One region of the Paenibacillus sp. JJ1722 genome, then DNA from elsewhere that is predicted to be linked to it. Evidence: riboswitches for the same ligand, from Rfam matches in the RefSeq annotation. Region 1 holds a riboswitch; the other holds the start of a gene.
What was found. Region 1 has a riboswitch for cyclic di-GMP ahead of ACM1ND_RS01885 (collagen binding domain-containing protein). Riboswitches for the same ligand answer to the same signal wherever they lie in the genome.

Region 2: another riboswitch for cyclic di-GMP. It lies ahead of ACM1ND_RS06305 (glycosyl hydrolase); the one in region 1 lies ahead of ACM1ND_RS01885 (collagen binding domain-containing protein).

The regions. Positions count from the first base shown of each region.
Region 1 is NZ_CP182500.1:430,688-435,382, forward strand. It holds gene ACM1ND_RS01885 (collagen binding domain-containing protein) at 1-1,964, opposite strand, end outside; cyclic di-GMP riboswitch class I at 2,158-2,238, opposite strand; gene ACM1ND_RS01890 (AraC family transcriptional regulator) at 2,289-3,170, opposite strand; gene ACM1ND_RS01895 (DUF445 domain-containing protein) at 3,764-4,695, shown strand, end outside.
Region 2 is NZ_CP182500.1:1,432,955-1,437,649, reverse strand. It holds gene ACM1ND_RS06310 (hypothetical protein) at 1-1,210, opposite strand, end outside; gene ACM1ND_RS06305 (glycosyl hydrolase) at 1,259-2,833, opposite strand; cyclic di-GMP riboswitch class I at 2,847-2,927, opposite strand; gene ACM1ND_RS06300 (sugar phosphate nucleotidyltransferase) at 3,083-4,459, opposite strand.

The sequences.
Region 1 (4,695 bases):
AGCTTGGAGGTTGCATTATAGCTTCCTTGCTTGGCACCGTTTCGTTGTGTCATAAAGTCCGGCCAGATCGGGCACTCCACTCCTTGCGATGATCTTTCTCCGTCTTCAAACTGGTATTCTATATGGGATTTATTACGAAACTCGGGCTTCGTCGTATCCGTTTTCCAGTCATTATTATAGGTGGTTGAATACTTGATTGTATAAGCCTTCTGAATGGCTTTATGAAAAATGAGCGTAAATCCTTGTTTATAGTCCTGTGATAGCGGAACCAGCTCATAATCCGTGGGCGCACGTAGCTCCGTTGTTCCGTCAACACTTTGAATTTTCAGGGTGTCCGGTAACAAAGCCAAGCCCCCGTTTGGAAACACATCCTGAATGACAATATTTTTCATGATGTACAAGTCTGTATTGATGGTAATCACCCAAGGTATGATTTTGGTGTTGTAATTGGGTGTGTCATACATTTTAGTCATAACTCCGCTTATGATTTCCGTCGATACAATCTTCTGCGTTCCATCCGAGGTTATGATGTTTATAACTTTTCCATTATCATAGACACGGCCTCTGGCTTGAGTCTGGTATCGGATGGTATAGGCTGAATCTACGTCGAAGTTGAATTGAAGTTTGAAGCCGTTGCGGTCCGGATAATCAACTGGGATGACAGTATACGCCCACGATGGGAGCTCCTCCAGTGTGTTTCCCTTAAATACTTTCAAAGAACCGGGCAGCAATTCTTGAGTTTTATTGAAATGATCAATTAAAAGAGCTTTGGCTTCGGGGATTTTTGTCTCGCTGAAGTTATATCTTATGGCCCACGAGAGTGTTTGTGTGGCATGATCATATTTTTCAACCTTTTTGGACAAAAATTCACCACGTTCCACCTGAACAGTAGCGGTAGCAACAACGTTCTCTATCGCATCTCCTGAAAGCGTTGCTGTGTTGGAGAAACGAGTTTTATCGCCAATAATACGCGTGGAATATTGAATCTGATAGGCCGTGTTAATGCTATCGTCTTGAAAACGAATCACAAACCCTGTCCCGGCTTGATCTGCTTCAATGGCATATTCACTTGCATTCACTAGGTCTCGAACAACGGTCGAGCCGTCGATATTGACTTGTAGATGATAGAGCCGGATAGAGTCTCTTCTGAGTTCCAGCCCTGAAGGAATGGGATCGGTGATGAGGGCATGCTTTACGGTGTTTAGTTGTTTGTTCACATCAATGGTCCAGTCGATCTGATTGGTGCCCTCTATTTTCCCTTGTTTGCTTAGGGTTGGCCCTGACTGGGGTTTTACATTCACGATGACCGTTTGTACCCCGCCTTTGATCGGAATCGCAATGATGATCTCTGTACTGCCTTTCACCGTTTCTTTCGTAAACTCGGTTTTAACTTGTAGTTTGCCGCTGACATTGGAGTGATTCTCTACATATTGGTTAAAGGTCATGATAACCTTGCCCTGACGATCTACTGTGAAGTATCCCACGGTTCCATCGGTAGTGACTAACGGAGATGAGATATCAGTGTAGATGACAAACTGTTCTGGTAAATGAAAGGTGAAGGTGTCCCCTGACTTATAGGTATTGTCAGGAAGCTCCCATTCATATCCTAGTTGGATGGCTGATCCGATGTCGAATTGGCTGCCGGGACTATATACCGCATCAATGACACGCCCTGTTTCGTCGGTCAGGTTCAACTTCGTTAGTATGCTCTGCGGAGCTGCATCATGTTGAGACTTTGAACTGACTGCTCCTTGAACGAAGGGGACCGTGTTTGAAGGAATCTCCCCAGGAGGTTCAAGGTTTGGGACAACGTATACAGCATCTGTAACGGTAGGTGTAGGATCAGATACAGCACTCTGCGGCAGTTCTGGGGCTGGAGCATCTGCGTAAGCCAGCGTTGCGCTGAAAAAGCTTTGGACAATGAGCAATAAGGCAATGATCATTACATTTATTTTTGTTCTCATGCTCCAAGTGATTCTCCTATTCATCGTAATATGGCAATGCTTCGTTCGAAATTAGTATATTCAGCATGTTAGGCAGACATGACTATCCCAATAGAAAAAAAGCCCTGATCATAGCGATCAGGGCTTTCTTCGAGAGAGGCATAGCAATTTGTGATGGATCTATGTAAAAAAGACATAATAAAAAGCTCGTTCATCTGGTAGCTGGCTGCCATCCGGATAGGAAGGCCCTATAGTTTTGCGTCACTGCCTTTCGACAGTTTTGCCATTAACTTGAATAGCTTGTGCGTCTATCATCTATCAAACTGATTTCATGTAACCTCTCATTTACAACTTGGAACGGTTCCCCCATTTTTTGCGGAAGGAATGAGGTGTTTCTCCTACATGCTCCTTGAATAGGTTAATAAAATGGCTCGTATTGGGAATCCCTACGTACCTTGCGATATCCACAATGGACATGTCACTGGTTTTAAGCCAGCTTTGAGCGGCTGTGATACGGACATTAATGAGATAATCAATCGGAGAGAAACCGATCTGCTTTTTGAAATTTTTAGCCAGATTAAACTTGTTTAATTCAAACATGTCTGCCAGCGAGTCCAGTGTTATTCGCTCACAGTAGGACTGATCCAAATATTGCTGTACCCGGCGTACTTCGCTGAGGGTTTCAGCATTCACATGCGGATGATCATAGGGATGTTGCAAAATGCACATTAGTATTTCACCAATGAGCCTGGACGTTAGCAGCTCAGCGGAAAGACTTCTGTCAGACTGCCCGCAAATCAGAGCATGGAGCTTATCCAATATAATATGCGGATTATGCATGGAAATGACCGGTTTATTATGCTTGGCAAATTGTTCGTAAAAATTTTCGATCAGGTTGCCATACAGGTACAGGCTGATATACTCCCAGGATTCATGACCGGAGGTGCTGTATTGAACATATTCCTCGCAATTAATAAAGAACAAATCTTGAGGTTTTATGATATATTTCTTGCCCCGGTACAGTAATTCTCCCTTACCAGACAACGTAAAGACAAGCAAAAAAGAGGCAAGTTCTTTCCTTTCCATCGTAAAAGCAGAAGTTTTTTGGAAGTAGCCTAATTCCTGGATATATAAAAGGGATTGCTTGGCAAAAGCGGAGGGAGTGCGTACAATTACGACCGGATCGCCATTCCAGAGGCCCACGTTGTTTTTTTGGTCTGTTGTCATATTCAATTCCTTTACAAAAAAGCAATTTTATCTAGCATATCTTGGTTTGATTTACCAATATATAATGGCTGATTAAACATGATTTCCTATTTATAAAAGTTTATTTTATCACAACAAATATGTCTATATATCAAATTATGTGTGTGAGCTTTATGGGAGTCTCGCTTTTTATGGATATTTAATCTGATAATCCATATGAAAAAGTCGAATGCTGTTGAAAGAATCTGGGGTTATCATGGATTCAAATCCTTTCTGAGGTCAAATACCAAAATGGTACTGAAAAAAGGTATCTTATGCCCATTCAACTTTCTTGTTCACTTCTCCTTTCGGTTTAAAAAAATTGGGACTTGGTTTTGTTAAAATGGTTCGTAAGGCTTATTATTGAAAATAAGAGTTTGGGCCCAGTACTGTGATTTTGTTCACAAACATGAATGTAAAAAAGAGAGATATATGCATAAAAAATTACGCAAAAAGTGCCCTTGCGCGTTTCATCAAAAGTGCTTTCAACTTTGGAAATGACACGGGCAATGATATGATGGGTAATACAGGTATAGTGCTTTACTTACTCGACAGTCAGTTTGGAGGATTACAGGATGGGAAAACCAAAAAGTACGAAAACCGCAGCGGCTTGGTCGCTCGTTATTCTAGGGGCAGGCTTTGCAGCCACATTGCCCTTCCAGCAATATGGCTGGGCTCGTTTATTAGCCGGAGCTTTTGAGGCAGGACTTGTAGGGGGACTGGCAGACTGGTTCGCTGTCACTGCTTTGTTCCGTCATCCGCTAGGCATTCCGATACCACATACGGCGCTGCTTCCTAAAAATAGGGACAAGCTCACGAATGCATTGGTGAGTACCGTGGAAAATAACCTGCTAAACAAAGACAGCATTGCGTCTAAAATTGCAGATATTCGTTTGGCCGATTTGGTACTGGGCGGTGTGGAAAAAGGAATGCGCACGCCGGAGGCGGCGGCATCCATAGATGTTCTTGCCAAGCGTCTCGTCCAGTCGCTCCCGCTCGCGGAATTGGCTCCGGTCATCGTGGCAGAGCTCAAGCGGCAGGTGACTGACTTTGACACCGGACCGCTGCTGGAGGCGCTTGCTCGTCAAACCAGCGAGAAGGGCTATGATCGCCGCGCACTGGATTACACGCTGGAGCAAGCCGAGTCCTGGCTTTTGCGACCCGAAACGGGTTATACGCTGGGCACCTTAGGGATGCAGGCTGTTAGTGGTTTGCAGGTGAGCGGGCTGATGCAGTTTGCCTTGAACGCATTCCTCGGCTATCTGAACGAAGAGCGTATGGGTGAAATGATTCGTCATTTCCTGCTGGATCAGGTAGCAGAACTGCAAAGGGAAGAGCACCCGCGCCGCCAGGCCGTGCTGGATGGTCTGAGAACACAGGTGACCCGATTGGCGACGAAAGATACGGTTCAGGAAGGGTTGAACGGCTGGAAGGATAGCCTTGTTGAAGCCTGGGAAGGCGATGCGTCAGTGCTGGGCAAAATGGAAGAACTGCGTATACGCTTATT
Region 2 (4,695 bases), 1.0 Mb from region 1:
CACTGGTTTGATTTTTGCATGCCTTGGTAGAGTACGTTGGCCAGTAGGCCCAGCCCGGTGCTACGGTTTTGAGATGCGGTGCCAATTGCTTGCCTTCTGTATTCAACCACTTGGCCACAGCCAGGTTTACCGCCTTGGAGCGATTAAATAATCCAGGTTCGTTATCTACTTCATAATATTGAAGATAAGAACCGTATTTTTTTACATAATCGCGCAACTTTTGCTTGGCCGTCTCTGGTAGAGAACCATCTTTTTGCAGCTTAATATCACCTGTATATAAATACAAAGCAGACGATTGCATATTATACTGCTTTAACGTTTGATAGTAATCATCCACGTCTGTACAGGCCTTGCCCACATTACTGGCACAGGTGACCCTCATGACGTTGCCACTATAAGCAATGCCCAGCCACTTGAGAACGTATGGTAAATGCTTAACTGCACCCTGATCATAATAAAATTCTTTATTGTTCACATTTGTTCCGGTCAGTATATATTTACCGTGTACCGGTTCGGTCGCAGGTGAAGCTAACGTCTCCAAGCTCAAGTCATCCCAAGTCCACCACACATTTTTATCTTCTGCAGAGGAGCAGTATAGGCAGCGCGCTGTCTTTAGCTTGAGTACGTTAACACCGCTTTGCAATTGCTCTTTGGGTATATACAGCTCGTAGTTGTTTTTGAAATTATAAGTACTCCCAGTACCGGAAACCCCGGCAATCTGAATAATACCGGACAGCTGATGATTTGAAAATACAGCCAATTGCGGGACTGCTTTGCCCGCATCCAAAATCCGAACACGGAATATCATACCATTGGGAGGAATCTGATTCAGCTTATACTGGAGTGTCAGTTCAGGGTTCGTGGACGCATTCAAACCGGGAGGAATATCTCCACTGCTGAGCAATACCGGAACTGTTGTACTCTCTGCTTCCGACAATGCTGACAATGATCCTTTAGCAGATGATTCGGTAGAGGCAGCTGCTGTAGAAATATCGATATTATCCCTACCGACCACACCTTTGAATTCCGCTGAAGAGTCATCCCTCTGACCCAGCTTCCATACTGGACTGGCAGCCGCTACTTTATCCGTCTGCAATTCTGCGCTTCTTGAAGGCGTGTATATAAACCAAGCGATCATCGCTATAGCTACGACCGCTAGTAGTCCAGATAAAACTACTGTATACCTATGGGATAACCATTTTTTTATCATATGATCCACCCTCTCTCCTCAAATTTTTTGACCGGGAAAGAGTATCAATCAAGGAAGAAACAAAGCGTTTCCGGGAATCACCGCTTTCGCTTCATGCTGACTTTCCCACATTAGACGTGCCATCGCGTCGCCTTTTTCATCATAGTATTCCACTTTTAAATCTACCATTTTGCCTGCTTCCAAAGTAATACTACCTTTACGCTCTGTCCAGCTTTGTTTGAACCAGCTGTCAATAACCAACTTGCCGTCTACCCATACACGGATACCGTCATCGGATATCGTTGTGAACGTATAGGTCTCGCTATATTGCGGTTTGATTTTACCCGTCCAGCGAACCGAGAACTGATCGGCATTCACCTTTGGATCAGCTGCATTGGCACGCCAGTTGTAGTCCAGCTTGCTATCTGTACGGATCAAAGCAGGACTTCCGCTCAAATTCATATTGTTAAAATATTCGCCCTGCAGCCCGTTCACATATACCCCATCAGGAACGGAAGGAGGAGTCGGAGTCGGGATAGGCTCACTTTGCCCCTCGTCCGGTAAGGTCGGTACGTCTGTCCCAGGTTGTTCGATTGCTGCCAGCCCATTTTTCACATCATCCCGCGTCAAACTCTTCGAATCATTCATATAATCCTGAATTTGATTTGTTGTGTTATTCTCAGTCAGCATCTTGCCCCAAGTCATGGAATATACCCATTTAGGTTGAGCCTGCAATACCTCAGAACTAGGCATCTCACCGTGCTCCCCAATGGCAATCGGCTTATTCCGTGCCAGCCCGAGCAGACCTTCGTAATGACTTTGCTTAAAATCATTGTTGTAAATGTCTACTGCCAAAATGTCCACTTTGTCATCCCCCGGGTATTTTGGGGTATACGGGACAGTATACGAATTGGGCGCATTCGGACTCCATACCCACAGCAGATTGTTCAATTGATGTGTGTTTGTAAAACGGTCATACATGATATTCCATAGCTGATTGAAATTAGTTTTGTTTCCCCACCAGAACCAGTCACCATTCATTTCGTGGTAAGGTCTCCACAAAACCGGAACCCCTGCATCACGAAGCTGCTTTAACGATACAGCGACCTTATCCAGATCGGCAATGAGGAGGTTATACTGCGTAGTACCTGGGGTCACGTATTTGTTGAACTCCGCCTGACTTACTTTCGCCTGTACATTGGCCCAAGTCAGTGGCCTACCTGGTAGCGCTTCATGAAAAGTCATCGTCACAATTCCACCGGATCTGTCCCAACGGATAGCACTATCGACGACATTTTTACGTTGTGCTGCTTCCGTAGCGTCAGATTGACCAGAGATAGCTCCCATCTCATAGCCGTGTACACCAACATATGCCTGACTGATTTTTTGGACCTTGTTACTTAATTCATCTGGACTTTCCAAATAATCATGCTGACCGGTGACTATTTTTTTCCCTGAGATGTTGAGTAAATAATTGTATAGTTCACGGGCCTGAGTAGAAGCGTCCGAATTAACAGGTTGTAATGAAGCGGCATTCGCCACCGACAGAGAATCTCCAAAACCGACGGGCAACAATGAAAAAAGCATAACAACGGGGAGTACATGACGTATCAGTCGATACAGAGGAATAAAATTGAATCTCACTTTCGCTCTTCCTTTCGGTAGCCAGGCTGCCATCCTTGTGGAAGGCCCTTTAGCTTTGCGTACCTGCCTTTCGACAGGGCTGCGTTTATCGTTGGAAGGAGTTTGGATTCCTTCTTACCCTAAGTATCGACTTTTTTTTACCAAAATTTAATAGGTCATGTTCATGAATTTACAGGTTTTCGCCCAATTTCGACAGTTTAGGCTATGAATTTTCATGAATTCGTCTTTTTTTCGTTTTCACGAAAATAATTAGGAGATAAATTGGTGACGGGAAATTTCATTCCAATCCATACAAAAGCGGACAATATCCTCTTCAACCAACTCAGAGCCAGTCTGCACCTCAATAAAATCCACATCGGTCACTGCCAAAATGCTATGCTTCGTCCCTTCAGGGATACGTACTACGTCACCAGCCTTCACTTTGTGCAGCTTCTCATTCAAAATAATTTCCGCTTCACCGCTAATAATGGTCCAGATTTCACTTCGTTTGAAATGAAGCTGGTAGCTGATATTTTTGCCTTTCCGTACGCGGATTCGTTTGGTCAATACCTCGTTACCCTCGTCATACTTGACATAATCCACAACCCGATACTGTCCCCAACGACGTTCTTCATACATTGGACGCTGATCATGAGCCTTGAGCACTTCCTTAATGCGAGGACTTTCTGCCTTATTGGTCACAAGAATGCCATCCGGGCTAGCGGCTACGATCAGATCATTCGTTCCAATGATCGCCACAGGAATGTCTAACTCGTTAATAAGGCTCGTATTGACGCAATCCTCCGTTACTACACCTCTGCCCACTTGTTGATTAGACATTTCTTCTGTGAGCGTATTCCAGGTACCCAAATCCTTCCAAAAACCATCATACGGAAGAACTACGATGTCCTTTTCCTTCTCGACTACTTCATAGTCAAAGCTGATTTTTTCCAGAGATGCGTATTGCTTTTGCATTTCTTCATAATTAAGCGGCAACCCCTTGGATGCCAAGATATCCAGCAAATAACTTAATTTGAATGCAAAAACCCCGCAGTTCCATAGAGCATTGCGTTCAATCAGACGCTCCGCCTGCTCCCGGTCGGGTTTCTCTTGAAAATGGCTCACTTCACGGTAGCCTGTGCTACCTTGAGTGGCATCGTTTTTCGGAATAATGTAACCATATTTCTCTGAAGGATAGGAAGGGACAACCCCGATTAAAGCAAGCTTGCCTTCACTCTCCTGAAGCGTATGTTCCAGCTGGGCTACGGAAGCGAAGAAAGCATCCTCAACATAAGGATCTACAGGCAATATTGCTATAATTTCATCAGGTGAAACACCTGCAATGGAATATAGATAAGTCGCTGTCAGCGCAATCGCAGGAAAGGTGTCTCTGCGTTCCGGCTCAACAATAATGCGCGTATTCGGCCCGACCTGACTCTGGATCATTTCGACCTGTGCTCTCCCTGTCGCAATAAACGAAGATTCTGATAATCCGTTGTCTCCCAATTGTCTCCATACCCGCTGTACCATGGATTCCGAAATCCCCTCCGGGCTCTCCAGCACCTTCAAAAATTGTTTGGAACGGGAATCGTTGGACAAAGGCCATAATCTTTTACCGGAACCACCAGACAAAAGTACGAGCTTCATAACTCTCCACTTCCTCTCTATATTGGTTGGATGATCGTTCTGATGATGAGTTGACTACCCGCTACGGTATGAATTTAATCTTATGATCGCTGTTGGACCGGGATTCATTCGATTGTATAAAATCGTATAAAGGTTTGAATCCCGGTCCAAAGGCGAACACTATCGCTTCTCCAGATTCAAATCCAACCCTTCGCTACTCAAAAAATGTATCATATCGATCATACCTTGTGGTGCAA